3 regions of the Lysobacter stagni genome follow, and region 3 is predicted to be linked to each of the others. Evidence: predicted binding sites of a transcription regulator. Region 3 holds the regulator's gene; each other region holds the start of a gene.
What was found. The regulator FliA, encoded in region 3, starts transcription of late flagellar genes. The targets are predictions, from matches to a motif close to TAAAGTTTNNCNNNCNNNGGCCGATAA.
Positions count from the first base shown of each region.

Region 1: a site for FliA is predicted at 4,366-4,392, ahead of QLQ15_RS13695 (methyl-accepting chemotaxis protein). Genes of this name have one in related genera too.
Region 2: a site for FliA is predicted at 4,074-4,100, ahead of QLQ15_RS18285 (flagellin). Genes of this name have one in related genera too.

Region 1 is NZ_JASGBI010000001.1:2,958,696-2,969,102, forward strand. Features, by position in the region: gene QLQ15_RS13680 (CopD family copper resistance protein) at 1-318, shown strand, start outside; gene QLQ15_RS13685 (alginate export family protein) at 409-1,662, shown strand; gene QLQ15_RS13690 (DUF2249 domain-containing protein) at 1,785-2,042, shown strand; gene QLQ15_RS13695 (methyl-accepting chemotaxis protein) at 2,168-4,306, opposite strand; gene QLQ15_RS13700 (adenosylcobinamide-GDP ribazoletransferase) at 4,416-5,138, opposite strand; gene QLQ15_RS13705 (histidine phosphatase family protein) at 5,135-5,692, opposite strand; gene cobT (nicotinate-nucleotide--dimethylbenzimidazole phosphoribosyltransferase) at 5,689-6,744, opposite strand; gene cobU (bifunctional adenosylcobinamide kinase/adenosylcobinamide-phosphate guanylyltransferase) at 6,741-7,262, opposite strand; gene QLQ15_RS13720 (cobyric acid synthase) at 7,250-8,725, opposite strand; gene cobD (threonine-phosphate decarboxylase CobD) at 8,722-9,705, opposite strand; gene cbiB (adenosylcobinamide-phosphate synthase CbiB) at 9,698-10,407, opposite strand, start outside.
Region 2 is NZ_JASGBI010000003.1:6,269-16,675, reverse strand. Features, by position in the region: gene QLQ15_RS18305 (PilZ domain-containing protein) at 75-635, opposite strand; gene QLQ15_RS18300 (hypothetical protein) at 632-922, opposite strand; gene fliS (flagellar export chaperone FliS) at 919-1,320, opposite strand; gene fliD (flagellar filament capping protein FliD) at 1,336-2,664, opposite strand; gene QLQ15_RS18285 (flagellin) at 2,789-3,967, opposite strand; gene flgL (flagellar hook-associated protein FlgL) at 4,430-5,629, opposite strand; gene flgK (flagellar hook-associated protein FlgK) at 5,626-7,506, opposite strand; gene flgJ (flagellar assembly peptidoglycan hydrolase FlgJ) at 7,527-8,483, opposite strand; gene QLQ15_RS18265 (flagellar basal body P-ring protein FlgI) at 8,727-9,821, opposite strand; gene flgH (flagellar basal body L-ring protein FlgH) at 9,903-10,407, opposite strand, start outside.
Region 3 is NZ_JASGBI010000001.1:141,558-151,964, reverse strand. Features, by position in the region: gene QLQ15_RS00695 (chemotaxis protein CheA) at 1-1,277, opposite strand, end outside; gene QLQ15_RS00690 (protein phosphatase CheZ) at 1,468-2,091, opposite strand; gene cheY (chemotaxis response regulator CheY) at 2,088-2,480, opposite strand; gene QLQ15_RS00680 (RNA polymerase sigma factor FliA) at 2,691-3,458, opposite strand; gene QLQ15_RS00675 (MinD/ParA family protein) at 3,455-4,351, opposite strand; gene flhF (flagellar biosynthesis GTPase FlhF) at 4,335-6,230, opposite strand; gene flhA (flagellar biosynthesis protein FlhA) at 6,377-8,365, opposite strand; gene flhB (flagellar biosynthesis protein FlhB) at 8,455-9,618, opposite strand; gene fliR (flagellar biosynthetic protein FliR) at 9,760-10,407, opposite strand, start outside.

The DNA of each region.
Region 1 (10,407 bases), 2.8 Mb from region 3:
GAAGTGGAACGCGGTATCGGCGAACGGGCGCGACGACTGATGCCCTGGGTGCTGCTGGCGATGTACGGCGCGGGCATCGCGCTGGCCTGGCAGCACCGCGGTGCGCTGTCGCATCCGTTGGCCAGTCCGTTCGGCGTGATGCTGTCGATCAAGATCGCGCTTGCGATCAGTGTGTTCGGCCATTTCCTGTATGCCATGCACCTGCGCCGCAGCGGTCGCCTCACCGGCACGCGCTCGCGCCGATTGCACCTGAGCGTTTTCGTGCACGTGGTGTTGATCGTGCTGTTGGCCAAGGGCCTGTTCCACCTCGCATGGTGAATGAACACCTCCTCTTCCGCCCTGCTTCCTGCTGCTGCCTTCGGCGCGGCAGGCGGGGTCACACCTGTTTTTCCATCCCGAGGCACTCTCATGTCGCACCCTTTCGCCGCACGCGCGGTCCTGGTCGCCACGCCGCTCGCCATCGCCACCCTCGCCTTCGCCACGCCTGCCGTAGCGAAGGATGAAGGAACCGATGCGCGCCTGATCTTCGATGCGCGCTATCGCTACGAGCACGTCGACCCCGACAACGCCCTGCGCACCGCCGACGCCAACACACTGCGCACGCGCATCGGCTTCCAGACGGCCACCTGGTCCGGCTGGTCCGGCCTGGCCGAGGTCGACAACGTCACCCATCTGGGTCCGGAGCATTTCAACAGCACGCGCAACGGCCGTACCGCTTACGCCACCGTCGCCGATCCCGACGGTACCGAGTTCAACCAGGCGCTGGTGAAGTACAGCGCCGCCAAGGGTGGCGTGACGCTCGGCCGTCAGCGCATCAACCTGGACAACCAGCGCTTCGTTGGCGGCGTGGGCTGGCGCCAGAACGAGCAGACCTACGATGCCGCGCTGTTCCAGTTCCGCCCGACGCAGAAGGTCGCGCTGTCCTACGCGTACATCGACAACATCAACAGTGTCTTCGGCCCGGACAACGACAACGCCAACCGCACCAATCCCGCCAACTACGAGGGCCAGAGCCACCTGCTCAACGCCCAGGCGAAGCTGTTCCCGGCGCTGACGCTCACCGCCTACCAGTACTACCTCGACCTGGAGAACGTCGCCGTCACCGCCACCGCACCGTTGGGCACGCTGTCCAGCGTCACCACCGGCCTGCGCGCCAACGGCACGCACGGCGCCTGGAGCTACGCAGTGGAACTGGCGCAGCAGCGCGACTGGGCCGACAACCCGTGGAGCCTGGACAGCCATTACGCGCTGGCCGAGCTGGGCTACGCGGTGCAGAAGGTCCAGTTCAAGGCCGGCTTCGAAAAGCTCGGCGCCGGCGACGGCACGGGCAACCGCGCGTTCCAGACGCCGCTGGGTACCAAGCACGCCTTCCAGGGCTGGGCGGACCTGTTCCTCACCACGCCGGTCGATGGCATCCAGGACCGCTACGTCGGCGTCACCTCGCCACTGTGGGGCGGCACGGCGCAGGCGTGGTACCACGACTTCATCGCCGACCGCGGTAGCGCCGACTACGGCCGCGAACTCGACCTGTCCTACGCGCACGCCATCCCCGGGGTGAAGGGTCTGTCCGGTCTGGTCAAGCTGGCGACCTACCGGAGCGATGCGCCGGCGCTGACGGTCGACACGGACAAGGCCTGGGTGCAGCTCCAGTACACCTACTGAGATCGAACCACCGCTCCACGGGTGCGCATGTGCCCGTGGAGCGCTCCGGCTTGATCCGCGTCAAGGCCGGCACCGCCGCAAGATGCGCGAATGGCGCACCCCATCCCGCAGGAGGTCGGTCCATGAATCTGTATCCCTTCGACGCGCGCGGCATCGGCAAGCGTTTCCGCCATGCCGCGATCTTCGGCGCACTCGATGCCCTCACCCCGGGCGAGACCATGCGCTTCTTCAACGACCACGACCCCGTGCCGCTGCTGCGGCAGATCGAACAGCGCTACGGCGCGAACGTCGCCGTCGACTACCGCCAGCGCGAGCACGGCGTGGTGATCATCGACTTCACCGTGCAGGATTTGGCCGCCGGCCAGCTCGCGGCGGGTTGAGGGCGGTCGTCGCCCGCCTGCCCGCTTGACACGCCTTCAGCGCGTGCCGGCATTGCGCGATTCCCGCGAGAGCGGGAATCCACCTTCGAGCGCAGCGTGCCCCACTTCCGTGGGGCACTGGCTCATCACGCCGCCCGGGCCGCCTCGCGCACGCGGTCGATGCGGAACATCAGCACCGAGTCCACCAGCGTCCGGGCTTGTTGCTCCAGGGCCAGTGCCGCACCGGTCGCTTCTTCCACCAGCGCCGTGTTCTGCTGCGTGTTCTCGTCCATGCGGGTCACGGCCAGGCTGACCTGCTCGATGCCCGAGGACTGCTCGCGCGAGGCGGCGGAGATCTCCGCGATCAACTCGCTCACGCTGCGTACCGAGGTGACGATCTCGCCCATCGTCGAGCCGGCGCGATCCACCAGCGTCGAGCCCTCCGTCACCGCCTGCATCGATGCATCGACGATGCCCTTGATCTCCTTGGCCGCAGTCGCCGAGCGCTGCGCCAGCGCACGCACTTCGGCCGCGACCACCGCGAACCCACGCCCCTGTTCGCCTGCACGCGCCGCTTCGACGGCGGCATTGAGCGCCAGGATGTTGGTCTGGAAGGCGATTGCATCGATGACGCTGGTGATGTCGCCGATGCGCAGCGACGAAGCTTCGATGTCGCGCATCGTGCCCACCACGCCGTCCACCACCTCACCGCCCTGCTTCGCCACCGCCGCGGCGCGGATCGCCAGCTCGGCGGCACGACCGGCGGAGCCCGCGTTGTGGCGCACGGTGGACGTCAGTTCTTCCAGCGATGCAGCGGTTTCCTGCAGGCTGGCGGCCTGCTGTTCGGTGCGGCTGGACAGGTCGGCGTTGCCGGAAGCGATGCGGCCGGCCGCGCCATCGATGGCGGTGGACGCGTGCTGGATGCCGGACACGATCTGGGTCAGGCGATCCACCGTCGCGTTGGCGTCATCGCGCATGCGCGCGAACACGCCGTCGAAGTGACCGTCCAGGCGCGCGGTAAGGTCGCCGTCGGCCACCGCCTGCAGCAACCGCGACAGCGCGGCAAGGTTGGCGTCGCTGACGGTCATCATGGCGTTGAGGCCTTCGACCATCGTGCGGAAGTCGTGCTGGAAGCGCGTGGCATCGCCGCGCCGCGTGAAATCGCCCAGCGCCGCGGCGCTCGCAAGCCGCTTGATCTCGTGGTTGATGGCCTGCAGGTTGGCCTTGGTGGTGTCCATGGCCTGCGTGAGCATGGCCTTCTCGCCGGGCAGGCGCACCATGTCCACCGACAGGTCGCCCACGGCGTAGTGCTGCATCGTCTCGACCAGGCGCATCTGGTCCTGGATGTGTTGCGCGACCAGGGCATTGGTCTCGGCCACCATGCGCCCGAACGCACCGGGGAATGCCGCATCGTCCATTCGGAAACCCAACTGCCCCTGCTCGTGACGCGCGGCCATCTCACCCTGCGCTTCCAGCACCGCCTGCAAACGTGTCTGCATGCGCGCCATGCTGGTCAGAAGGCGCCCGGGCTCGTCGTGCGCCTGCGGGCCGATGCGATTCTCCAGCGCGCCCTCGGCGATGGCTTCGGCCACGGCGGTCGCCTGCCCCAGGGGCACCACGATGCGCGTGCCGATCCACCAGCCCAGCAACGCCACCAGTGCCACCAGCGCGCCGCCGCTGGCGGTCATGGTCCAGGTGAACGCCAACGCCTGCTTCTGCACGTCGTCCATGAACATGCCCGAGGCCACCACCCAGCCCCAGTCCGGATAGCCACGCGCGTACACCACGCGCGGCACGGGGCGCTGCTTGCCCGGCCGTTGCGAGGAGAAGGTGACGAAGCCGCCGCCACGGCGCGCGGCTTCCGCGCTCTCGCGATACACCGCCACACCGTCCAGGCTGCGCGCGTCGCCGACGGCGCGCCCGACCAGTTCCTTCTGCAGCGGGTGCATCAGCACCACCGGCTCCATGTCGTGCACGTAGAAGTAGTCGGCGCCGTCGTTGGCGCGCATCGCGGCGATGGCCTTGAGCGCGGCCGCCTGCGCTGCGGCGGTATCCAGTACGCCAGAACGCTCCTGCGCGCGGTATTGATCGAGCACGCCGGCGGTGAGATCAACCTGCGTTTTCAACGCGGCCTTGCGCGTTTCGTACAGGTCCAGGTACTGGATGCGCGCGGCGACGATCGAAAGGGCGACGATGCCGATGGCCACCAGAACCGTCAGGACGATCAGTTTGCGGCGGACGGAGAGATCGGCGAAGAAGGCAGACAGCGAGGCGGAACCGTTCATCGAGTGCAACCAGGAGGCGGGGAACGCGACGACGATCGTTTGATCGTCCCGCGTCCACACTATCGGCGCACCGTTTCAGGACTTGAGTTCCACCACGTTGCGCAATCGGTCATGACATCAACGAAATCGCGATCAGAACGACCGCTTCATTGATCTCAGTCAAAGCACCCGCCGTGTCTCCCGTGATACCGCCAAGGCGCCGCATGCACGCACGTCGCCACAGCACGAACACGATTCCGCTGCATGCCAGCGCGATCACACCGAACCAACCCGTGAGCACACAGCAGGCCGCGCCCGCGCACAGCATCGCGGCGCACGCCGCACGCGGCGCGTCGGCCAGCCCCGAACCCATGCCGCCGCTGCGCACGTAGGGCGTGCACAGGAACGCCATCGTCAGCGACATCCGCGCGACCAGCGGAGCGAGCCACAGCAACGACCACTGCGAAAGACTCGCCATCGCCGCGAACTTCAGCAACAACACCAGCACCACGACGGTCACACCGGCGGGACCGCTGCGGGGATCCTTCATGATCTCGAGCGTGCGTGCGCGATCGCCCATTCCGCCCACCCATGCATCGGCACTGTCTGCCAATCCGTCCAGATGCAGCGCCCCGGTGAGGAACACCCAGGCGCACAACAACACAGCGGCGGACAACAACGGGCGCCCCTGAGGCAACAACCACGCCATCGCGAACAGCAGCATGCCGATCAGCGCACCCACCATCGGATACCACGCCAGCGAGCGGGCGCGACCCGCCGGATCGGCGAACACGCGCGACGGCACCGGAATGCGCGTGAGGAATCCGAGCGCGACCAGGAACCCGTCGATCATGCAGGTGCCGGCCAGGACAGTGCATGCAGCGATGCGTGGGGGACATCGATGCCGGCCATGTCACCGAAACCCCGCGTCTCGGAAATACAGCGCAGTAGACGGATGGCACCGCCGTGGGTCACTACGAGCACGCGACGGTTGCGCGCCTCCGCGACGAGGGCATCCAGTGCGGACGACAAGCGCGTTCGGAAATCCGCGAACGTCTCGCCTCCCGGCGGTGGATGCGCGACCGGATCCGCCCAGAAACGGCCCAGTGCGTCGCCGTCGTCCTGCGCGATCGTTTCGATGGGGACGCCCTGCCAGCGACCGAAGTGGTACTCCACCAGACGACCGTCCACGCGCAATGGCAGGCCCCTCGCCTCCGCCAGCTCCTGCGCGAATCGCGCACAGCGCTGCAGCGACGAGGTGACGATGAGATCCCACGTCCGCCTTTCCACCGCACCGCGCAACTGCGCCCAGCCCAGTTCCGACAGAGGATCGTCGAGCTGGCCGCGGTAGCTGCGCTCACCGGTATCGCCGTGACGCATCAGGTCGATGCGGACGCGGTTGTTCATTGCGAATCCGCGATGGACACGCCGGCCTGCTCGAACGTGGCCATGCCCGCATGCAGCGCGCACGCCAGTCGCAACAGCGGCACGGCCGCAGCGGCGCCACTGCCCTCCCCCAACCGCAGGCCGAGATCCAGCAACGGCCGGGCCTCGAGCGCTTCGAGCAATCGTGCATGGCCGCGCTCGTGCGAGCGATGCGCGAACAGCAGCCAATCGCGCACGCCCGGGTTCAGGCGCACAGCGGTCAGCGCGGCGGCGGTGGTGATGAATCCGTCCACGAGCACCGGCATGCGCGCCTGCGCGGCGGCGATGCAGGCGCCGGTTAGCGCGGCGATCTCGAATCCGCCCAGGCGACGCAACTGCTCCAACGCGGTGTCGGCATCGGCATGGCGACGCAGGCCGCGTTCGATGACCGCTACCTTGCGAGCGATGCCCGCGTCGTCGAGTCCGGTGCCCGCTCCGGCGATCCGCTCCGGCATTTCGCCGAGCAACGCACACGCCAGCGCCGCCGCCGACGTGGTGTTCGCAATGCCCATCTCGCCACCGATGAACAAATCCGCACCTTCGTCCAGCGCCTGGTGCACGCGACCCGCGCCGGCCTGCATCGCGGCACGGAGTTGCTCGTCCGTCATCGCCGCGGCGTCGCAGAAGTTGGCGGTGGATGGCGCGATCACCGCACGCAGCACGCCCGGAATCGCGCCGGGATCGTTCACCGTGCCCAGGTGCACCACGTCAAGACGCGCGCCCAGCGTCCGGGCCAGCACGCTGATCGCAGCGCCACCGCCGACGAAGTTGCGCACCATCTCGCCCGTCACGGCCTGCGGAAACGCGGAGACGCCCTCTGCTGCGACGCCGTGGTCGGCGGCGAACACGCTGATCCAAACGCGCTCGATCCGCGGCCGCTCCACGCCCTGCCATGCCGCCAGTTGCGCGGCAACGTCCTCCAGCACGCCGAGCGAGCCCGGCGGCTTCGTCAGCTTCGACTGGCGCAGCCATGCGGCGTCGGCGGCTTCGCGATCCAGGGCCGCACACGGTTGCGACCACCACGGTGAATTCATGCAAGCGTTCCCTTGAGTACCAGCGGCAAACCCGCCGCGACGAACAACACGCGCTCGCAGTCCCGCGCGAGCGTCTGGTGCAGGCGCCCTGCCTCGTCGACGAAGCGGCGCGTCAGATCGCCCATGGGCACGATGCCCAGTCCGACCTCGTTGCTGACCAGCAGGATCTCGCCCGGCAGCGATGCGAGCGCGGCCACCAGGGCTTCCCGCTCCTGCTCGAACCGGCGAGCGTCTTCGTGTGCGAGCAGATTGCTCAGCCACAACGTGAGGCAGTCCACGAGCAGGCACCGATCCTCGCGCGCGTTCTGCTTCAGCGTCTCCGCCAGCGCGAGTGGCGCTTCGATGCAGGCCCATTGCGCAGGCCGGCGCGCACGGTGATGCGCGATGCGTGCGGTCATCTCGCCATCACCGGCCTGCGCGGTGGCGATGTAGACGACCTCCCGCCCGGAGGCCTGCGCGAGACGCTCGGCGAGCGCACTCTTGCCCGACCGCGCACCGCCGAGGATCAGGCTGCGCATCCGGCCTCCAGACCCAGCAAGCGATGCAGCGCATCGGTATCCAGATGCGATTGCACGGCGTCGGCGAGGCGTTCGATGGACGCTTCACGCAATGCGCGCACATCGATGGGTGTAGCGTCTCGCAGGCCGGCCCAGGCCAGCAGTGCAGCTTGCGCGGCGGGCTCGTCGAACAGCCCGTGCAGGTACGTTCCCAGCACTTGCCCGTCGGGCGACATCGCGCCGTCGAGCCGCCCGTCGTCCAGGCGACCGGACGGCCGCGCGAGCGCGGGCCCTTCGCTGACACCGCAATGGATTTCGTAACCGCGCACAGGTGCGTCGTCCAGCGCCAACCGACCGCGCACTTCGCGCAACTGTTTCTGCGTTGCCAGCGTGGTCTCCATCTCGAGCCAGCCGAAGCCGTCGCTCGACCCGGCGTTTCCCTCGATGCCCAGTGGGTCGTGAACCGCACGTCCCAGCATCTGGAACCCGCCACAGATGCCCAACACCTTGCCGCCGTAGCGCAGATGCCGCGCGAGCGCCTCGACCCAGCCGTTCGCGCGCAGCCAGGCCATGTCGGCACGCGTGGACTTGCTGCCCGGCAGGAGGATCAGATCGCAGGCCGGCGGCGTTTCACCGGGACCGACGAGAATCACCTCCACCGTCGGGTGCGCGCGCAGCGCATCCAGATCGGTGTGGTTGCTGATGCGCGGGATCGCCGGCACGACCACGCGCAAACGGGCGCCAGGCACGGCAATCCGCGCGGCGGGCAATGCGTCCTCGGCCTCCAGGTGCAATCCATGCAGGTACGGCAGGACGCCGAGCACCGGCTTTCCGGTCTCACGCTGCAACCAGTCCAGGCCGGGTTGCAGCAAGGCGATGTCACCTCGGAAGCGATTGATGACGAATCCGGCCACACGTGCGCGCTCACTGGCGGACAGCAGCGCGAGCGTCCCGACGAGGTGTGCGAACACACCGCCGCGGTCGATGTCCGCGACGAGGATCACCGGGCAGTCCACCGCTTCGGCGTAGCCCATGTTGGCGATGTCGTTCGCGCGCAGGTTGATCTCGGCCGGACTCCCCGCCCCTTCCACCACCAGCACGTCGTACCGCGCGGCCAGCCGCGCATGCGAAGCGAGCACGGCATCGCGCGCGACACGCTTGTAGTCGTGGTAAGCGACCGCGTCGAAGTTGGCCACGGCGCGGCCATGGACGATCACCTGCGCTCCGGTGTCGCTGTTGGGTTTCAGCAGCACCGGGTTGAAGTCGCTGTGCGGCTCCAGTCCGCACGCTTGCGCCTGCACCGCCTGCGCGCGTCCTATTTCCCCGCCGTCCACCGTCACGGCGGAGTTCAGCGCCATGTTCTGCGGCTTGAACGGCGCGACCGGCACGCCCTGCCGGTGCAGCCAACGGCACAGCGCCGCCACCAGCGTGCTCTTGCCGGCATCGGACGTGCAGCCCTGCACCATCAGCACGCGCGCGGTCACGACATCACCTGGGCGAGCGCGAGATCCAGCCGCGTGAATCCGGCCTCATCCGGAGGCAGGCCGAAACGCAGGCTCGCTGGTGACTCGAACAGGCGCGTGAGGATGCCGCACGATGCCAGCGCCTCGTGCAACGCCGGGGCGCGCGCGTCCCGACGCCACTGGAAGAACGCACATCCTGCCGACGGCGTGAGTGCGTGCGCGTCGAGCAGGCGCCGGAGCCGGTCGCCCGTATCGGCCAGCTTCACACGCGCGTCGGCATGCCACTCGCGATCGGTCAGCGCGTGCTTCAGCACGTACCGTGTCGGGCCAGCGACCGTCCACGGCCCGAGCAGGTCCCGCAGCGGATCGAGCACCGCGCGCGTGGCGCACACGAACCCTGCACGCGCTCCCGCCAGTCCGAAGAACTTGCCGACCGACCGGAACACGATGAGACCGGGATGTGCGGTGTCGGCGCACAGGCTGCGCTCGGGTGTCGCATCCATGAAGGCTTCGTCCACCACCAGCCAGCCCCCACGCGCGGACAGACTCTCATGCAACGCAAGCAGTGTGGAGCGATCAAAGCGATCGCCACCCGGGTTGTTGGGATGGATCAGCACGATCACGTCGAAGCGTTCGCGCGAGGCCAGCAATGCATCGGCGGGCAATGTTTCCACCGCGTGGCCGGAACGTCGCCACGCGTGCGCGTGTTCGGCGTAGCCCGGCTCGATCACGCCAACGCGACACGGGATGCGCAGCCGCGGCAGCGCCTGGATCGCCGCCTGCGTACCGGCAACGGACAAAACCTGCGGTGCGCCGTAATAGTCTTGCGCCGCTTCGATGAGGCCATCGTCGTCTTCGGGCAGGCGGTGCCATGCCGTCGCCGGCACTGCGGGTACGGGCCACGCGAATGGACTGATGCCCGTGGACAGATCGAGCCATCGATCGGGCGCTATTCCGTAACGACGCGCCGCGCGCAGCAGCCGGCCACCGTGCTCAAGCATGAAAGAGCCTCCACGCATACGACGCCGCGATCGCGACGACGATCCAGACCCGCACACCGTTGCGCACCATCCGCAATGCCGCGGCAATGGAATCGGCGTCGGCGGCGGCGCCCTCGCCCAGCACGGGACGCGTCTCCCAGGTTCCGTGGTACGGCGCGGGTCCACCCAGGCGAACCCGCAGCGCCCCCGCGCCGGCAGCCATCACCGGTCCGGCATTCGGACTGTCCCATTGGCGAGCCTGCACTCGCCAGCAACGTAGAGCGCTCGCGGTGTCGCCGAGGACGGCGTATGTCGCCGCGGTGAGTCGCGCGGGGATGAAGTTGAGTGCATCGTCGATACGCGCGGCGGCCCAGCCGAAGCGTGCGAGGCGCGGCGTGCGGTAGCCCCACATCGCATCCAGCGTGTTCGACAAGCGATACAGCACCGCACCGGGAGCGCCCAGGATCGCGAACCAGAACAGCGCGCCGAACACGGCATCGTTGCCGTTCTCCAACACCGATTCGGTGGTGGCAGCCGCCACCTGCGAGGCGTCCAGTGCGTCGACATCGCGACTCACCATGCGCCCGACCGCCAGGCGCGCGGTGTCCAGCGCTCCATCGCGCAGCGCGGTCTCCGCGCGACGCGCGTGTTCGCCCAGGCTTCGATGCCCGATGGCCGAGTACAACACCACGGCCGACCACGCCCATCCTGCGGTCGCGGACA
Region 2 (10,407 bases), on a different contig from region 3:
TATCGGCGCCATCGGCGTCAAGAACGGATACGCGGAACTGTGAAGCTGTCCAAGGTTTAGGAGCGGCCGCCGTGTCAGCGGTGGCGGCGGGTCTCGGCGACCTGGCGGCGGTGCAGCCGGAACAGGTGGCGCTCCAGCGCGTCGGCCAGCCCTGCCGGCAGCGGGTCGAACCGCACCCACAGGCGACCGGGTTCGCCGGCCATGACCTGGCCGGGGAGCTCGATGCAGTCCGGCAGCCATTCGGCCGGCTGCAGGCGCAGCAGGCCCGGGGTGCCGTCGGCGACCGGGGCGGTGCGTTCGTCGGTGTTCAGGCGGGCGCCGCGCGTGGACCAGCGCAGGCGGGTCGGGGCGGGCAGGTGGCCGCGTTCGCGCATCAGCACGCCGAACAGCCCCAGCAGCAGGTCCAGCTTGGCTTCCACGCGCTGCACGGCCGAGGCGGTTTCGGCCAGGTCGTCGGCATCGTCGTTGCGCACGCCTTCGCCGTGGGCGAGGGCGGCCAGCAGGCGTTCGGCCTGCATCGCGGCAGCGGCGGCGACGGCGCGGTCGATCGTGCCGGGCAGGAATGCGGCGGCGCGCCGGTCCTCGTGCACCAGCACCTGCTCGAACAGCGCGGTGTCGGCCGCGTAAGGGGTCATCCCGCGCTGGTCCGGTAGGCCAGGGCGCCGCGACGGTCGCGGCCCAGGCGTGCGAGGGTGCGCGCGGTTTCGTCGCGCACCAGGGTCAGGTCGGCCAGCAGGGCGCACTGCCGTTCCAGCAACTCGCGCCACGGCGCGGCGGGCAGGGCGGCCAGCTCCACGCCATCGAGCGCTTCGCGCACGGCGCGATCGTGGTCGGCCAACAGGCCGAACGCGTATTCCCACTGCTCCGCATGCAGCGCGGCGCGGACTTCGGCCTCGGGCAGTGCGGGCACCATGACGGTCACGGCGTGGCGGCCTTGGGCGTGATGGCCAGCCATGCCGATTCGATGTCGCCCAGCAGGCCATCGACTTCGGTCAGCGCGGCGCCGTCGTTGTCGACGTTGGCCGAGAGCAGGCGTTGTTGCGCGTAGTCGTACAGCGACTGCAGGCCGGCGGCGATCTCGCCGCCCGCGTCCAGGTTCAGCGCGCTGTTGAGGCCGCCGATCAGTCCGCTGGCGTCGCTGATGGCCTTGGCCTTGCGCGGGATGTCGCCGCGCTCCAGGCATGCGCCGGCCAGGCGGACGCGGTCGCGTGCGCCGGCCAGCATCAGGGCGACGAGGCGGTGCGGATCGGCTTCGAGCACGGCGGTGCTCACGCCGGTGCTGCGGTACTGGTTGGCGTAGTTGCGGTGGGCGCCGAGCATCTGGGGTCTCCTTGCTTACGACATCGAGGCGAGTTGCTGCGACAGGTAGCCACTGCTGCCCTGCAGCTGCGTGACCATCTGTTCCATCGCGGTGAACTGCGCGGTATAGCGGGCCTGCAGCGATTCCATGCGGCGATCCAGGTCTTCGTACTGCGTGTCGTAGGTCTTCAGACGCGCGTTGAGGCTGGTGGTGCGCGAATCCAGCAGGCCCTCGCTGTCCAGCACGCTGTCGAGCATGCTTTCCAGGTCCGCGCCGTAGCTGTCGTCGCCCGAGAACAGGCGCGAAAGCGCACCCGGGTCTTCGGCCAGGGCCTTGGTGAGATCGCTGTTGGTCAGCGACAGCGTGCCGTCGGTGTTGATCTTCACGCCCAGGTCCTTGAGCGCCACGACCTGTTCGCTGGCGAGATTGCGCAGCTGGCTCTGCAGGCCACGCACCATGCTGTCGCCGGTGAGTGCCGAGGCGGTCTTGGTCTCGGCGTTGTAGGCGGTCAGCGATTTGGTCAGCGAGATCGACGTGTTGTAGGCGCTGATGAACGACTGCAGCGTGGTCTTCAGCGCGGCGTCGTCGGTGGCCACCTTGAAGGTGAAGGTCTCGCCCGGCTTGGCTTCGGTCAGCGTGAGGGTCACGCCCGGCAGCAGGTCGGTGATGCTGTTCTTGCTGGACGTGCGGATGAGGCCGCCGTCGATCTTCACCTGCGCGTCCTTGGCCTGCACGGTTTCGGTCATCGCGGTGGACACGCCGGGGTCGTAGACCAGCGGCGCCAGGCCATCGCCTTCGGCGGTGACGCGCAGCTTGCCGGCGGTGCCGGTGTCGGTCGCGGTGAGCACCAGGTGCTGGCCGTCGTCGGCGTTGACCAGGCTGGCGGACACGCCCTTGCCCGCTGCGGCCGTGTTGATGGCGCTGCGGATGTCGGCCAGCGTGTCGCGGCCTTCCTTGATCTCGACTTCGATCTTCTTGTCGCCGGCCTCGATGACGAGCTTGCCGGGACCAAGCTTGGTATCGGCCGACATGCCGGCCGAGGTGAGTTTGTGTGCGCTGGCGATGTCCAGCACTTCGACCTGGTACTGGCCAACCGCGGCGGTGGTGTCGGCGGTGGCGGTGTAGGGCGCCTTGTCGGGCACCGTGGTGGTGCGGGCGTTGCTGCCGTCTTCCTTGCGAAGCTTGTCCAGCGCGGTCTTCAGGTTGGAGAAGACGCTCTTGAGCGAGCCGATGGCGGACAGCTGGGTCTTGGCGGCGTTTTCGCCGCGTGAGATGCGCGATTCGACCGGCGAACGCTCGGCAGCGACGAGCTGCGAGACGAGCGAAGGGATGTCGATGCCGGAACCGAGGCTGGAGATGGCCATGACCGGTCAGCCTCCCAGTACGACCGTGGTGTGTCGGTAGTGCTGCGGATAGGCGGTGGTCATGACAACTCCTTGAAGAAGAACCGGCGGGGCGCGCTTATGGCGCGCGCCCCGCCGGCAGGGATCAGCCCAGCAGGCTGAGCACGTTCTGCGGAACAGCGTTGGCCTGGGCGAGCATCGCGGTGCCGGCCTGCGACAGGATCTGCGTGCGGGTCAGCTCGGCGGTTTCCTTGGCGTAGTCCGCGTCACGGATGCGGCTGCGCGAGGCGCTCAGGTTCTCGCCGGTCGCCTGCAGGTTGGCGATGGTCGAGGTGAAACGGTTCTGGACAGCACCCATGTCGGCGCGGGCCGAGTTCACGCTGGTCAGCGCCTTGTCGACGATTTCCATCGCCTGCTGCGCACCGGTGAAGCTGGAGATGTTCAGGTCCTTGATGTACTTCGTGCTGCCGGCCGCGGCGGTACCGGCGGCGATGCCGGCCTCGGCCATCGTGATGCCCGCGCCGCCCGACATCGTGCCGGCGGTGAAGGTCAGGTCCTTGCCCGCGTTCAGCGAGGTCAGCGTCAGCTTGTTGCCCGAATCCAGCGAGGCGTAGACGCCGGTCTGGTCCATCTTGTCGTTGATGGCAGCGGCCAGGCGCTTGGACACGTCGGCACCGCTGTCGCCGATGCCGACCTTGACGTCGTCGACGGTCACGCCGTTGATGGACATGCCCGAGTACGTGCCGGTAGCGGTGGCCGTACCGCCCGCGACCGCGGCGGTCGAGGTCGTCGCGGCGGCGAACTGGGCCTTGCCCAGGGCGTTGGCGTTGGCGTCGACGATGCTGTTGACGGCGATGGTCTGGCCCGAGTTGGCGCCGACCTGGAACAGCGCGCCGGCGAACGAACCGTCGAGCAGCTTGGTGCCGTTGAAGTTGGTCTGGTTGGCGACGCGGTCGATTTCCGAGACCAGCTGCGTGACTTCGGCGTTCAGCGCGTCACGGTCGGACTGCGAGTTGGTGGCGTTGGCCGACTGCACCGACAGCTCGCGGATACGCTGCAGGTTGTTGCCGATCTCAACCATCGCGCCTTCGGCCGACTGGGCCAGCGAGATGCCGTCGTTGGCGTTGCGCACGGCGACGTCGAGACCGCGGATCTGGGTGCTGAAGCGCTCCGAGATGGCCAGACCGGCGGCGTCGTCCTTCGCGCTGTTGATGCGCAGACCCGAGGACAGGCGCTGGATCGTGGTGCCCAGGCTCGCGCTGCTGGTGTTCAGGTTGCGCTGCGCGTTGAGCGACATCACGTTGCTGTTGATGACTTGTGCCATGGTGGTTCTCCGTAGGTTTCGGTTAGGGCACCGGCGATGGGTTCGCCGGCCGGCAGTTACCGCAGTGGTTGGTCGGTGATGCCGGCCCTTGCCGCTGCTGACCTAGATATCGGTGCCCCTGGTGAAACCTTTAGCCTCCGGTTGACAAGTCCTGCGATTGCGGGTGCGCGATTGCCGATTCGCGAGAAACATCACGCTTTCCCGCTTGAAGCCGACAGCCCGGGTAAGCCAGGCCGCCCGTCCAGGCCGTCATCCCCGCGAAGGCGGGGATCCAACGGTCCGACGCTTCAAGCTTTCCGGAAGGCGTGATCGTCCGGTGGTTTGGTCCCCCGCCTTCGCGGGGATGACGGCTGGGAAGCCACCGTCTTTCCGAATCCCAAGCCCCGAATCGCAAATCCGGAAACGCAAACATCGAAACGCAGATTCAAAAAAACAGATCCAAACGCAGATCCAGGACGCAGATCAGATCAGATCGAACAACGAACTCGACTGCAGCCGCATGAACGCCTTCTGGGCGGCCTGCAGCGCGGTGCTTTCGAGGGTGAAGCGGCTGATCGCCTCGGCGTAGTCCAGGTCGCGGATACCCGACAACGTGGTCTCCAGCGTCACCGACTGCGCTTCGCGCAGTTCGGCGGCGCTGTCGATGGCGGCCAGCTGGGCGCCGCCGGTGGCGCGCCCGTCGATGAAATGGTCCTGCGCGGTGGCGGCGTTGCGCAGCGATGCCTGCAACGCGTTCTGTTGCGTCGCGCGCTGTTCGGGCGTGTCGTCGGGCAACTCGAGCGCGCCGATCAGGTCGCCGAGCATGCCGAACACGTCCTGCGTGCGCGCAGGTCCGATGCTGAAGCTGTCGCCCGTCGCCGGTGCGCCGTCGATGCGCAGGTTGAGTCCGCCCACGCTGATGCCTTCGCCGCTGGCATACGTGCCGGTGCCCACCACGGCGCCGGTGGAATCGCGCAACTCATAGGCATCGGGCGCGGTGAACACCACTTCGTAGCTCTGGCCGGTCCACGCCGCATTGGCGTCCAGGCCGAATTCCATCAGCACGCCGGTGCCGGTGTTGGTGGCCGTGGCGCTGCCGTCCACACGGCCGTCGCCGCTGCGCACGCGCATGAACAACTCGCTGCCGGGAATCGCATCGGCGACGAAATGATCGGGCGCGATCTCGACCTTGCGCTGCGACTGGTCGCCGGAATAGGTGACGTTGCCACCGTTGACCACGAACGGTGCATGGTCGTCGGCCGTGCCGCCGAACAGATAACGCCCGTTGCCGTCCTGGCTGTTGGCCAGGCTGATGAGTTCGTCGCGGATCACCTTCAGCTCGGCGGTGATCGCCTTCTTGTCGTCGCTGGAAAGGCTGGCGTTGTTGGACTGGATGGTCAGCTCGCGCACGCGCGCCAGCTGTTCGCCGGCCTGCGCGAGCACGCTTTCCTGCAGGTTGAGGCGATTGCCGAGCAGGTTGGCGTTCTCGCCGAAGCGTTCCAGTTCGGCGGAGGCGCGATCGAGCGAGACCGCGGTGCCGGCCGCGACCGGATCGTCCTTGGCCGTGACCAGTCGCTTGCCGCTGGCCAGCTGCTGCTGCGTGTGCGACAGGCCGGCCTGCTTGGACAACATGGTGTTCAGCGACTGCTGGTAGACGCCGCTGGTGGAGATGCGCGAGTTCATCGGCTCACCGCCGCGATCAGGGACTGGAACATGTTGTCGGCGGTGGAGATCACCTGCGCGGCGGCCTGGTAGGCCTGCTGGAACCGGATCATGTTGGCCGCTTCCTCATCGATGTTGACGCCGGAAATCGCGTCGCGCGCGGACTGCGCCTGGTCGTGCAGGATCTCCTGCGCCTGCGCGGCATAGTCGGCCTGGCGCGCGGCCGAGCCGACCATCGTCGTCAATCCACCGATGGCGCCGTTGAGCGAGACCGTGCCGTTGGTGAGCGCCTTGGCGTCGTCCAGGTTGCTCAACACCAATGCGTTGCCGTTGTCGCTGGAGCCGGCACCCGTGGTGCCCACGCGGAACATGTCGCCCGCCGTCGGCACGCCATCCAGCGTGAGGCTCCAGCCGTTGGCGGCGATCGGTTGGCCCGGCGTGTACGTGAAGGGGCCGCTGCCGTTGACGGTGTACTGCGTGCCGTCGATGAACTCGATGTCGGCCGGCGTGAGCAGGTTGGCGTTGGTCGCGTCGGTGACCTTGATGCCGCTGACCTTGCCCGTGCCGACGTTGGCCAGGTCGGTCTGCGCCTTCACCGGAGTCGCAGCCGCTATCCGATTGGGATCGTCGATCGCCACCGAGATGCCGCCCGCCGCGCCCGCAGTGGGCTGCAGCAGGAAGCGGTCGCCGCTGGCGGGTGCGCCGCCGACCACCAGTTCGACGCCGCCCACGAGCAGCGGATCGGCGGCCGTGCCGGTGCCGGTGAGCGGTACGGCGGCGCCGGTGTCGGCGCGCGTCGCGCTCCACGCGGTGCCGTCGAACTTCAGCACCACGTTCTGTGCATCCAGCTTGGACAGATCGCCCATGCTGGCGGTCAGCGTGCCGGTGCCGGTGTTGGCGGCGTGGCTGGTGGCCTTGGGCGCGGGAATCGTGAAGAAGTCCGTGCCCATCCGGCCGTTGAGGTCCATGCCGGCGCGGTGCTGCTGGTTGAACGTGTCCGCCAGGCCCACGGCGATGCGGCCCAGTTCGGACTGCGCCGGATCCAGCACGTCGGTGCGGAAATCCATCAGGCCGCCGATCTTTCCGCCCAGCGAGCTGTCGTTGAGGCGCACCTGCTGGCCGTTGGCGTCCAGCGCCAGCTGCAGCCGCTCCGGGCGGAAAGGGTCGTTGATGGTCGTCAGCTTCGACGACGTGTTGCCCACCACCAGCGCCTGTCCACCCGCGGTGAACACGTTGAGCGAACCATCGCCCTGCGCGACGGCGGTACCGCCGGTGTAACCCACGAGTTCGGAGACGAGCCGGTCGCGCTGGTCGAGCAGGTCGTTGGAAACGTGGTTGGGGTTGGTCGAGACTTCCTCGTTGAGGCGCGCGATCTCCGCGCCGAGCCGGTTGACCTCGTCGGCACTGGCGCGCAGACCGCTGTTGACCTCGTTGCCCAGCGAGTCCAGCTGCGCATTGAGCTGGTTGAAGCGGTTGGTGAGCGCGCGCGCATCCGACAGCACTTCCTGGCGCGATGCGGCCGAGGACGCGTTGCTGGCCAGGCCGGTCGTGGCGTCGAAGAAATTGCTCCACACGCCGGCCAGGCCGGTGGTGGAATCGGACATCGCCGCGTCCACGCGCGAGGACAATGCGGACAGCTGCTGCAGGCGCGCCAGTTCGCCACCGCTGTCGAGCAGGCGCGAGGTCGCCAGCTGGTCGGCAACGCGGCGCACGTCGGCCACCTGCACGCCGTTGCCGACGTAGCCGTAGCCCATGTCGGTGGGTGTACGCGTGGCCAGGTCCACGCGCTGGCGCGAATAGCCTTCGGTGGCCACGTTGGCGACGTTGTGGCTGACCGTCGCCAGTGCGCGCTGGAACGCGATCAGCGCGCCGGCACCGGTGGAAAGAACGTTGGCCATCGTCGTCTGCCTCCTGCGGATCAGCCGCGCGCGGTGCCGCCGTCGAGCGCGGCCAGTGCACGGTTGAGCGTGGCGCCTTCCGCGATCGCGTTGATCTTCGCGGCGTAGGCGGGGTCGGTGGCGTAGCCGGCGCTCTGCAGCGCCTGGGCGAAACGCCGGGTGTCGTGTCCGGCCGCGCGGGCCTGCGCATAGCGCGGGTTGTCGAGCAGGCGCGCGTAGTCGTTGAAGCTTTCGCCGACCGACCCGTAGGCGCGGAAATCGGCGCGCTCGCTGCGGCGCTGACCGTCGACGTATTCGTGCGTGGAGGCGTTCACGCGCTGGCCACCCCAGCGCGAACCGGCCTTGATGCCGAACAGGTTGTGCGACGTCGCCTCACTGCCGTTCTTCGCCAGGCGCCGGCCCCAGCCCGTTTCCAAAGCCGCCTGTGCGACCAGGGCCTTGGGCGAGACGCCCAGTTCCTTCGCGGTGCGCTGCGCGTGCGGCCAAACCGAACGCACGAAGGCCTCCGGGCTGCTGCAATCCAGCGGCGCATTGGGGTCGCATTCGACCTGCGCCGTCGTCGGCGTGGCGGGCGCGGCCGGCAGCGACATCGCCGGCATCGACACGCCGTCGCTGCTGGGCGCGAGCGGCAACGCGCCGGGCGAGCTCGTCGCGTCCAGCGGATAACCGCCCTGCGGCGCGACCGGCAACGTCTGCGCGCCGGAGGTACTGCGTTCGAGCTGGCGCACGATCACCGGCGCCAGGCCCAGGCCGCGACCCTTGGCCAGCTCGCGCGAGAGCTGCTGGTCGTACATGTCGCGGTAGGTGGAGTTGTCGCCCATCAGCGGGTCGCCGAAGCTGGCGCTGCGCATGGACTTCATCAGCATCTGCGCGAACTGCGCTTCCAGCTGTTGCGCCGCGTGCTCCAGGCGCGCGCGGTCGGGACGGGAGGATTCCGTCGTCGAGAGCGGCACAGCGAGGGAGGCGGGCAGGCGCATGGTGAGGTCAAGGCAAGAGGCGTGCCGCGGGAATGACTCCTCCCCCTGCTTGCAGGGGGAGAGGAGGGATGTTTGCGCGCCATGGCGCGCATCCCGACGAACGCCATCGAGCTGTGCTCGATGGCCGTGGGTTGGGAGGGGGTACGAGGCGCGTCAGCGCCGAGCTCGCCGCGGTGCGGCTTCGCGACCCCTCCCCAGCCCTCCCCTGCACGCATAGGAGGGAGCAGAACCCTTGGCGTCGCATCAGATCACCTCCAGCTCCGCCCGCAGCGCGCCGGCGCGCTTGAGCGCTTCCAGGATCGCGACGATGTCGCCCGGTGCCGCGCCCACGGCGTTCACCGCGCGCACGATCTGCTCCAGCGACGTACCGCCCTGGAACAGGAACATGCGGCCGCCGTCCTGCGAGGCTTCCACGCTGGACTGCGGCGTCACCACGGTGTTGCCGCGGCCGAATTCGTTGGGCTGGCTGACCTGCGTGTTCTCGGTGATCGACACCGTCAGCGAACCGTGCGACACGGCGGCCGGCAGCACGCTGACCTGTCCGCCCATCACGACGGTGCCGGTGCGCGAATTGACGATGACCTTGGACGCCGCCGCGCCGGGGCTGACATCCAGCGATTCCAGCTGCGCCAGGAATCCGACGCGGTCGCCGTTGGCCGGCGGCATCACTTCGATGGTCACCGCGTCCACGGCGCGCGCGCGGCCGTTGCCGAACGCGGAGTTGACCGCTTCGACGATGTGCGCGGCGGTGGTGAAGTCGGCCTCGTGCAGGTTCAGCGTGACGTTGCCCGACGGCGGTGCGCCGGCGACCGCGCGTTCGACGGTGGCGCCGTTGGGAATGCGCCCGCCGTTGGGTGCGTTCACCGAGATGCGCGAGCCGTCCTTGCCCGAGGCGCCGAAGCCCGACACCACCAGGCTGCCCTGGGCGATGGCATAGATCTGACCGTCGGCGCCGCGCAGCGGTGCCATCAGCAGGCTGCCGCCGCGCAGCGAACCGGCGTTGCCGATCGAGGACACGGTGACGTCGATCGGCTGTCCCGGCTTGGCGTACGGCGGAAGTTCGGCATGGATCGCGACCGCGGCAACGTTCTTCAGCTGCGGGTTCACGCCCGCCGGAATGCTGACGCCCAGCTGGTCGAGCATCGTCTTCAGGCTCTGCACGGTGAAGGGCGTCTGGCTGGTGCGGTCGCCGCTGCCATCCAGGCCCACGACCAGGCCGTAACCGATCAGCGGATTGCCGCGCACGCCGGCCACCTGGGCCAGGTCCTTGATGCGTTCGGCATGCGCGGGAGGCACGACGCACAGCATCAGCAGCAGGCCCGCGAACGCGCAGGCCATCGCGTAGACGATCAGCGCCGTCCTGCGCCGGAGCGAGGGATGCATCGGAGTGCGTGGATCACGGATGTTCATACGCCCTCCTCAGTACGGATACACAGCGGAATTGAAGAAGCGTCCCAGCCAGCCCATCGCGTTGGAACGCGCCAGCGTCCCGCGACCGCCATAGACGATGCGCGCGTCGCCGACGCGGTCGGACGAAATGCGGTTGTCGGGACCGATATCGGCCGTGCGGACGATTCCTTGAACCTGGATCAGCTCGTCGCCCTGGTTCAGGCGCAGCTGCTTCTCGCCGCGCACCAGCAGGTTGCCGTTGCCCAGGTCCTGCACGACCGTCGCGGTGACCGAGCCGTTGAGGCGGTTGCTCTGCGTGCTGTTGCCCGCGCCCTTGAAGTCGCGCGAGCCTTCGGCCGAGGCTTCCAGGATCGGGTTGCCCTTGTAGGTGATCGGCACGCCGGCGATCGTCGGCGCGGCCATGTCGATGGACGATTCCTTGCTGACCGATGTGTTGGTCTGCGCGCGCGCGCTGGTGTTCTCGACCAGCACGATGGTGACCAGGTCACCGACCGTGCGCGCCTTGTTGTCCTCG
Region 3 (10,407 bases):
TGCACCTGTCCGGAGAGTTCGCGGATCTTCGACTGCACCACGTCCATGCCGACGCCGCGCCCGGACAGGTCGCTGACCTCGCTGCGCGTGGAGAAGCCGGCCATGAAGATGAGGTTGAGGCATTCCTCCGACGTCAGGCGCGCGGCGGCGTCGGCATCGATCAGCCCCTTGTTGCAGGCGCTGCGGCGGATCTTTTCCGGATCGATGCCTGCGCCGTCGTCGCTGACCTCGATGGAGACGTGGTCGCCTTCCTGCTGCGCGGACAGCCGCACGGTGCCTTGTTCGGACTTGCCGGAAGCGCGACGCGTGGCCGGCGCTTCGATGCCGTGGTCGATGGCGTTGCGCACCAGGTGCACCAGCGGATCGGCGAGGGCTTCGACGAGGTTGCGGTCCAGCTCGGTGTCGGCGCCGACGATGTCCAGCTCCACCGACTTCGACACCTGTCGCGCGACGTCGCGCGCGAGCTTGGGAAAACGTGCGAACACGCGGCCCACCGGCTGCATGCGCACCATCATCACCGCCGACTGCAGGCGTGAGGTGGCCACGTCCAGCGCGGTCACCGCGCGGTCGAGGTCCTCGTCGCGCAGGCGCGGGCGGATGGTCTTCAGTCGGTTGCGCGCCAGTACCAGTTCGCCGACCAGGTCGACCATCGCGTCCAGGCGCCGCACGTCGACGCGGACGGTGGGGTCTTCGGCCGCCTTGGGCGCGGCAGCGGGCGCTGGTTTCGCGCGCGTGGGAGCAGCCTGCGCCGGTGCGGGCGCCGGGCTGCGGGTCGTTGCGGTCACACCGTGCAACGAATCCAGCAGTGCGTCGAACTCCGCTTCGTCGATGTCGCCGCTGGCCGGCTTCGGCGTGGCCGATGCTGCCGGCAGCGTGGGCATCGAGGTGACGAAGCCTTTCGTACCGTCGCGCAGGGACTGGATCAGCGCGGCCGGTGCCGGAACGGGTTCCTCGCCGTTGGATACGGCGGCCAGCATGTCCACCAGCAGGTCCAGCGCCTGCTGCGCGCCGTCGAACGCGGAAGCGTCCATCGGCACCGTGCCGTCGCGTGCGACGTTGAGGCGGTCTTCCACTGCGTGGCAGATCGACACCATCGGCACGAAGTCGAGGAAGCCGGCACCGCCCTTGATGGTGTGGAAACCGCGGAACACCGTGTTGAGGCAGGTGCGGTCGGTGGGCGCGTGTTCCAGCGCGACCATCTGTTCGCCGAGCTGGTCGAGGATCTCGCGCGCTTCGATCAGGAAGTCGGCGGCGATGTCGTCGGCGATGGCGTTCATGGCGAAAGGCCCTGCGTGCTGCACGCCCGTGCCGTGATCCCCGCCGTTGTCATCCCCGCGAAGGCGGGGATCCAGCGTTCAGACGCTGCACGCCCTTCGGAGGACTTGAAGCGACGGACAGTTGGGTTCCCGCCTGCGCGGGAACGACGGCTGGAGGTGGAGCAGGCGATGGACATCGGGCCGGACATCGTTACAACCCCAGCGAAGACAGCAGTTCGTTCGCGTCGTCCTGCGTCGCCGGCGTGGGATCGACACCCGCCACCGACGGGCCGAAGCCGCGTGTGTTGTTCAGTTGCAGCGGCGTGGCGCTGGCATCGGTGGCCTCGCCAAGACCCGCGTGCACGGCCCGCACCAGGTCCACGACACGGCGGATGATCTGGCCGGTGAGGTCCTGATAGCCCTGCGCGGCGGTCATTTCGGACATGCGCGAGCGGATCGCGGCGACGGTCGCCGCCTGCTCGTCGGCGGCGGCGTCCGGCAAGGTGCCCAGCAGCACGCCGCATTCCTGGATCAGGTCCAGCGTGCGATGGCTTGCTTCCTCGCTCACGTGGACGACGTGTTCCAGTCGCGCACAGGCTTCCGGCAGCGAGCCGGTGGAGGCGATGCCACCGTCGCCCAGCGCGTTCTCCAGCTCGCGCGCAAGGCGTGCCAGACCCTGCACCAGGGGTTGGCTGCGCCACTGGATGAGCGCATCGACATTCGTGCGCCAGCCGGCCAGGTCGTCGTGTTCCAGCGCCCACAGCGCTGCGTGCAGACGTGCGATCACGGCCTGCCGGTCGTCCGGGAAAGCTTTCCCGCAGGACGCGTCGGTCACGCCGCCGCTCCCATGCGCTCGAACACCTTGTTGAGCTTGTCTTCCAGCGTCGCCGCGGTGAAGGGCTTGATGACGTAACCGTTCACGCCGGCCTGCGCGGCTTCGATGATCTGCTCGCGCTTGGCCTCGGCGGTCACCATCAGCACCGGGATCTTCGCCAGCGACGCATCGGCGCGGATCGCCTTGAGCAGATCGATGCCGGGCATGCCGGGCATGTTCCAGTCGGTGACGACCAGGTCGAACGGCGCCTTCTTCAGCTCGATCAGCGCGGTGCTGCCGTCGTCGGCCTCGGCGGTGTTGTGGAAGCCCAGGTCGTTGAGCAGGTTCTTGACGATGCGTCGCATGGTCGAGAAGTCGTCGACGATGAGGATGCGGATGTTCTTGTCCATGTGGGCGTGGCTCTGTTACAGCGGAGAAAAGTGCGGAAGAAATTCAGTGCTGATCGGTTACGTGATGCGCCGGTCCTTCGACTTCGGTCCTTCGACTTCGGGCCTGCGGCCCTACGCTCAGGACGAACGTTGGAGCGATCCCGTTCGTCCTGAGCGTAGGCGCGAAGCGCCGAAGTCGAAGGAGGAACGGGCCGGCCGGTGGAGGCGGATTCAATACCCATCGTCCTCATCGTCCTCATGCGCGCCGCGCCATTCGCCCAGTCGCGAACGCAGGCGCAACATCGCCTGGCCGTGGATCTGGCACACGCGCGATTCGCTGACGTTGAGCACCGCGCCGATCTCGCGCAGGTTCAGTTCCTGCTCGTAGTACAGCGACAGCACCAGCTGTTCGCGTTCGGGCAGGTTGGAAATCGCTTCGCCCAACGCTTCACGGAACTCGCCCTGCTCGAACTCGCGCGCGGGCGTGGTGCCGGCGTGCGAGGCCAGGTGCGGTTCGCCATCGTGCTCGTCCAGGTGCGCTTCCAGGCTGATGAGCTGGCCGCGCGCGGCGTCCTCGAGCATGCGGTGGTACTCGTCCAGCGGCACGTTGAGCGCGCCGGCGACTTCCTGCGACGTCGCGGCGCGGCCGGTGCGCTGTTCCACCTCGCGCGTGGCCGCGACGACGTCGCGATAGCGCCGGTGCACCGAGCGCGGCACCCAGTCGCCACGACGGATTTCGTCGATCATCGCGCCGCGGATGCGGATGGATGCGTAGGTTTCGAACGCGGCGCCCTGGTCGGCCTGGAAATTGCGTGCCGCGTCGATCAGGCCGAGCATGCCGGCCTGGATGAGGTCGTCGATCTCCACACTGGCCGGCAGGCGCGCGGCGAGGTGGTGCGCGATACGTCGCACCAGTTCGCCATGGCGCTCGACGATCTCGGTGGCGTTGAAGGTATCGGCCGCGCGCTGGGTGGCGCGGTACTGGGCGGCGGCGTTCATGCGACGGCGCTCCTCAATGGATCGTTCGCGTGGGCCGCGCCGCCCGCGCTGTGCGCGACGAGGCGTTCCATGAAGAATTCGACGCCCCCGCGCGGACCGGTCGGCGACTGCCAGCTGCTGGCGCGGCGTGCGATGTCGCGGAAGGCCAGTGCCGACGGGCAACCCGGGAACGCTTCGACGACGGCTTCCTGGCGCTGGATCGCGCGGCGCAGCCATTCGTCGCGCGGGATCGCGCCCATGTAATGCAGGGTCACGTCGAGGAAGCGGGCGCTGACGCGTTCGAGCTTCTCGAACAGCTGCTTGCCTTCGACGGCGTTGTTGACCTGGTTGGCCAGCACCTGCACGCGCGTCACGCCGCGCTCGCGGCTGAGGACCTTGATCAGCGCGTAGGCGTCGGTCACCGAGGCCGGTTCGTCGCAGACCACCACGATCACGTCCTGCGCGGCCTGGCAGAAGGTCAGCACGCTGTCGGAGATGCCGGCGGCGTTGTCCACCACCATCGCGTCCAGCGGCAGGTCGAGCTGGCAGAAGGCGTGCACCAGGCCGACGTGCTGCTGCGGCAGCAGTTCGGTCATGTGGCGCTTGCCCGATGCGGCCGGCACCACCCACAGGCCGCGCGGGCCTTCCAGCAGCGTGTCCTGCAGTTCGCAGCGTCCGGAGAGGACGTCGGCCAGGGTGAACTTCGGCGACAGCCCGAGCATCACGTCGACGTTGGCCAGGCCCAGGTCGGTGTCCAGCAACAGCGTGCGCTGACCGGCATGGACCAGCGACATGGCCAGGTTCACCGACACCGAAGTCTTGCCCACGCCGCCCTTGCCGCTGGCCACGGAGATGACGCGCACGGGTGCGCGCGCTGCGGAGACGGTAGCGTTCAGATCAGCTGGCGATGGCATGGCGGTCCTCGGTGGGGAGGGTCAAAGGACGGGGCTTCACGTGGCTCAGGTCGAGAGACCCGAGGGGGTTATCGGCAGCACGCCGCACTTTCTCGAGGGTCGCGACGAGTCGGTCGGCGTCGGCGGCGGCCAGGTCGGTCGGGACCTGCTGGCCGTCGGTGGTGTAGGCCAGGCTCAGGCCGTGCTGGACCATCACCGACAGGGCCGAGCCGAGGCGGCCGGTCTCGTCGAGCTTGGTCAGCACCACGCCTTCGGGCGAGGCCGGGCGATAGCGGCGGACCACTTCGCCCAGGTCGTGCGCCTGGGTGTTGGCCTGCAGCACCAGCAGGCTGCGCACGCGCTTGGCGGCGCGCAGCCAGAGGATCTGTCCCAGCAGGGCGCGGTCGCGCAGGCCATGGCCGGCGGTGTCGACCAGCACCAGCGGGTAGTCGGCCAGCTGGTCCAGGGCGTCGTTCAACGCTTCCGGCCCGTTGGCCTCGCACACGGTCACGCCGAGGCGACGGCCGAGGATGTGCAGCTGTTCGGTGGCGCCGGGACGCTCGGTGTCGGTGGTGACCAGGGCGACGTCGCGTGCGCGGTGGCGCTGGGCGAAGCGCGCGGCGAGCTTGGCCGCGGTGGTGGTCTTGCCGGCGCCGGTGGGGCCGACCAGGGCGATCACGCCACCGTCGTCGATGGGCTCATGGCGCAGCACGCTGAGCGCGCGTGCCAGTTCGGCCAGCATCGGCTCGCGGACCTGCGAGGGGTCCAGGCGCGCGTCGATGCGACCGGCGATGGTCTGCGCCAGGCTTTCGTCGCAGCCGTAGCCCATCAGCGCGTCGTAGGCCGCCGCGCGTGCCGGCGAACCGCGCAGGCGTTCGGTCGACATCTGCGCCAGCTCGCGCTCGATCATCTGGCGCATCGTGGCCAGCTCCTCGCGCATGGCGAGCATGCCCGGATCGCGTGCATCGGGGACGGCGTGGAGATGGGTTGCAGTTGCGGGGGCTTGAGCCCCTCTCCCCTCGGAAGAGGGGTTGGGGTGAGGGGCAACGAAGTGGTTGCTCGACAGATCGAGGACGGAAGGAGAACTCTCGGCGGCAGCGCGATCGTCAACACGATCCTGATTGCGCCCCTCACCCTCGATCCCTCTCCCGTTGGGAGAGGGAAGAACCGCGTGCGCGTCGTTGGAGGCAGCGGCAGCGACGGTTTCGACGGGCGCATCCACAACCGGTGCATGCGCGGCCGCCGTCAGCGACACCACCACGTCGTCCTCGACGTCGAACGAATCACCCTGCGGAATCAGCGCCGCCATCATCGCGTCGAAGCGCGAGGTATCGGGTCGCTGCATCGGCGCCTGCGGCGCGGCGACGCGGGTTTCCGGCTTCGTGGCGCGCGCCACGGGGGCGGGTGCCGGCGCATTGGCCGGCGCGTCGCCGATGGCGAACACGGCACGGCCGCGGATCGGCGATTCGGCGACTTTCGGTGCTTCAGCGACCTTCGGTGCTTCGGCGGTCGCGACGGCGGCGGCCGGCGCGCTTGCGGTGGCCGTCGCGGCAGCGGGCTTCGCGGCCACCCTCGGCGCGATCAGCGAGGCGATGGACGCCATGCGCGACGGCGGCGGCTCGGCCGCGAACGACGGAACCTCGGCGCGGGGCGGCATCACCGCCGCGACGGTGGCCGGCGTGGACGGCGAGGCGACCGGCGCGGGTGTCGGCGGCAGCGACGGCAAAGCGGCGCGCAGGGCCTGCTGCGCCAGAGATTCGTCGTAGTCGGTGGCGGCGACGATCTCGATGCCGTCCTCGGTGGGACGGTTCGACAGGATCACGGCGTCGGGGCCCTGTTCGTCGCGCACCATGCGCAGCGCGGTGCGCATGTCGGGTGCGATGAAGCGTTTGATTCTCATGGTTGTGCTCCGCGGGGACCGTGGACGTGCAGCTGGGGGCGGGTGATGCAGCACCGGTGCGCGGAGCCGTGTGTGGATTCGTTTTGCCTGTGATGTCTCATTGCGCCTGCCTTGCCAGTCCCCAGCCTCTCGGCCTTAGTCCCGTTTCATCCAATCGCCCCGACCAACCGCAACCGCTTGTCCTCCGGCACCTCGCCGTAGGCCAGGACGGTCAGCGCGGGGACGCTGTGCCGAACGAGCCGGGCGATCGAGGACCGGATGCCACCGGGGACCAGCAGAACGGCGGGTTCGCCGCGGCTCTCCTGGCGGGTGACGCACTCGCTGAGGTTCTGGTGAAGACGCTCGGCGAGTCCGGGTTCCAACGCGGCGCCCTGGCCGCTGACGGAGTCCTGCAACACCCGTTCCAAAGCCGGCGCCAACGTGTAGACGGGCAGTTCGGCGCCCAGGCCGTTGAGCTCCTGCACGATGAAACGCCCCAGCGCGGTGCGGACCGCGGCGGTGAGCAGGGCCGGGTCCTGGGTGTGGGCGCCGTGTTCCAGCAGGGCTTCGACGATCTGCCGCAGCTGGCGCACCGGCACGCGTTCGGCCAGCAGCGACTGCAGCACGCGCACCACCGTCGACAGCGGCAGCAGCTTGGGTGTCAGGTCTTCGACCAGGCGCGGCGAGCCGCGGCCCAGCGTGGCCAGCAGCTGCTGCACTTCCTCGTGGCCGAGCAGTTCGGCCGCGCGCTCGCGCACCAGGTGCGAGAGGTGCGTGGCCACCACGGTCGCCGCATCCACCACCGTGTAGCCCAGCGATTCGGCATGCGCGCGCTGGCCCTGCGGGATCCACACCGCGTCCAGCCCGAAGGCCGGGTCCTTGCCGGGAATGCCCTCGAGCTTTCCGAACACGTGGCCCGGGTCGAGTGCGAGGTCGCGATCCGGATGCAGCTCGCCGCTGGCGATCGGCACGCCGTGCACCAGCACGCGGTAATGGCCGGGCGCCAGTTCCAGGTTGTCGCGCACGTGCACGGCCGGAATCAGGAAACCCAGGTCCTGGGTGAGCTTGCGACGCACGCCCTTCAGGCGCGCGAGCAGTTCACCGCCCTGGTTCTTGTCGACCAGTGCGATCAGGCGGTAGCCCACTTCCAGGCCCAGCGGTTCGACCGGGCGCAGCTCGTCCCAGCTCAGTTCCGGCTGCGCGGCGGCGGTCGCGGTGGCGGTATCGCCATCGGCCGATGCCTGCGCGGGATCCGCGGCGCGTTTCTGCATGCGCCAGGCGGCGTAGCCCAGTGCCGCCGCGAGGGTGAGGAAGGGCAGGTTGGGCATGCCCGGCACGATGCCGACCAGCCCCAGCAGCGCCGCAGCCACCGCGAGCGCGCGCGGGTGCAGCACCTGCGTCGTCACGGCCTGGCCCATTTCCTGCTCGCGCGTGGCGCGCGTGACCAGCATCGCCACCGCGGTGGAGATCAGCAGCGCCGGCAACTGCGCGACCAGGCCGTCGCCGATCGCCAGCAGCACGTAGGTGGTGCCGGCGTCCTTGAACGTCATCTCGTGCTGGAGCACGCCGATCAGCACGCCACCGATGATGTTGATGGCCAGGATGAGCAGGCCGGCGATGGCGTCGCCGCGCACGAACTTGCTGGCACCGTCCATCGAACCGTAGAAGTCGGCCTCGGCGCGCACTTCCTCGCGGCGCATCTTCGCGTCTTCGCGGGTGAGCAGGCCGGCGTTGAGGTCGGCGTCGATCGCCATCTGCTTGCCGGGCAGGGCGTCGAGGATGAAGCGCGCCGACACTTCCGAGATGCGGCCCGCGCCCTTGGTGACGACGACGAAGTTGACGATGGTCAGGATGGCGAACACCACGATGCCCACCGCGAAACTGCCGCCGATGACGAACTGGCCGAAGCTTTCGATGACGTGGCCCGCCGCCGCCGGGCCCTGGTGGCCGTGCAGCAGCACCACGCGGGTGGAGGCGACGTTCAGCGCCAGGCGCAGCAGCGTGACCAGCAGCAGCACGCTGGGGAAGACCGAGAACTCCAGTGGCCGCTTCACGTAGACCACGGCCAGCAGCACCACCAGCGACATGGCGATGTTGATGGTGAACAGGGCGTCCAGCACCAGCGGCGACAGCGGCACGATGACCATGGCCAGCATCGCCAGCACGATCACCGGCGTGGCCAGGCCGCTACGCACGGCGTGGCCTATCTCGGCGAGGGAAAAACGCCTGTCGGAAACCGGACGGTTCACGCCGACGGGCCTTTGACGGATGCGTCAGCGCCCGGCTCGCCGTCGGCCAGCACGGCGTCCACGGACACGTCGCCCAGCTGCGGCATCGGCCCATGCGAGCGGTGCCAGCGCTTGAGCTGGTAGACGTAGGACAGCACCTGCGCGACGGCGGCGTAGAGCTTCACCGGGATCTCCTGGTCGATCTGCGCATGCCGATACAAGGCGCGTGCCAGAGGCGGCGCCTCGACGATGCTGACCCGGTGCTTGCCGGCCACGTCGCGGATGGCCAGTGCGATCTCGTCCACGCCCTTGGCGACCACCTTGGGCGCGCGCATGGCGCCGGCCTCGTACTTCAGCGCCACCGCGTAGTGGGTGGGGTTGGTGACGATCACGTCGGCGGTGGGCACCGCTTCCATCATCTGGCGGCGCGACATCTGCGCGGCGACCTGTCGCACGCGCGCCTTCACTTCCGGGTTGCCTTCGCTTTCCTTGTACTCGTCGCGCAGCTCCTGCTTGGTCATCTTCAGGCGGTTGCGGTACGACCAGTGCTGCCAGGGCACGTCCACCAGCGCCAGCACGCCCAACGCGCCGACCATCGCCAGCAGGGCCTTGGTGATCAACGACAGCCCGGCGCCGACCGCGGCCTGCAACGGCATGCCGGCCATCGACAGCAGCTGGTTGAACGCGCCGTACACCACCATGCCGCCCAGTCCGCCGATCAGCGCCACGCGCATCAGCGAGCGCACCAGTTCGGCCAGGCTCTCCTTGCCGTACATGCGCTTGAATCCATTGAGCGGATTCATGCGCGCGAAGTCCGGCTGCAGCGACTTGCCCGCGAAACGCAGCCCGCCCATCACCGCCGGTGCGATGAAGCACGCGCCCAGCGCGGTCAGAACCACCGGCAACAGCGGCAGCAGCAGCCCGGCGAACAACGACGGCGCGCGCGCGATCAGACGGTCGTGCTGGCCGAGCATCGCCGGGTCAATGGTCAACGCATCGCGCAGCCAGTCCTGCGAAGCGCCGCCGATGTGCGAACCGGTGGCCACCAGCGCCATCGCCGCGCAACCCAGCACGGCCACGTTGCCCAGTTCGCGCGATCGCGGGACATCGCCGCGTTCGCGCGCCTCGCGCAATCGTTTCTCTGATGGCTGTTCGGTGCGGTCTTCCTGGTCTTCGGACATGGCCTTGCTGCTTCAGCCCCTCCCCCTGCTCGCAGGGGGAGGTTGGGAGGGGGTGTGAGGCGCGTCAGCGCCGAGCTCGTCGCGCTGCGGCATCGCGACCCCTCCCAACCTCCCCCTGCAAGCAGGGGAGGGAGCAGAACCTCAGGCCGTCACCGCGCGTGCCGCCGAGAACGCCTCGTCGAACAGTTGCTCCACGGGTCCCTGCAGTTCGCGTGCCAGCAGCATCAGCAGCAACAGGCCGACCAGCAGCGCGACCGGCAGGCCCAGCTGCATCGGGTTGAGCTGTGGCGCCGCACGCGCCAGCACGCCGAAGGCCAGGTTCACCGCCAGCAGCGCGACCACCACCGGCAGCGCCAGCAACAGCCCCGCCTGCAGCGCGGTGGAGAAGAAGGTCGGCACCACCGACAGGAACTGCTGCACGTCCGCCATCGGCGTGCCCAACGGCAGCGCGTGATAGCTGTCCAGCAACAGCTTCACCAGCGCCAGGTGACCATCGAAAGTGAAGAACAGCAGGCCGAACACCAGGTAGAACCACTGGCTCAGCACCGGCGAGGACGCACCGCTCAACGGGTCGGCCATCGTCGCGAACGACAGGCCCATGCCCTGCGAGACCAGTTCTCCCGCGAACTGTCCTGCCTCGAACGCCAGGCGCAGCATCAACCCGATGGCGATGCCCACCGCGAACTCGCGCAGCACCGTGAGCACGGTCGCGGCATCGACGCCGGCCACGGGCGGTGTGGGCAGCAGTGCCGACAGCGCGCCCGACAACGCCAGCGTGATCATCAACCG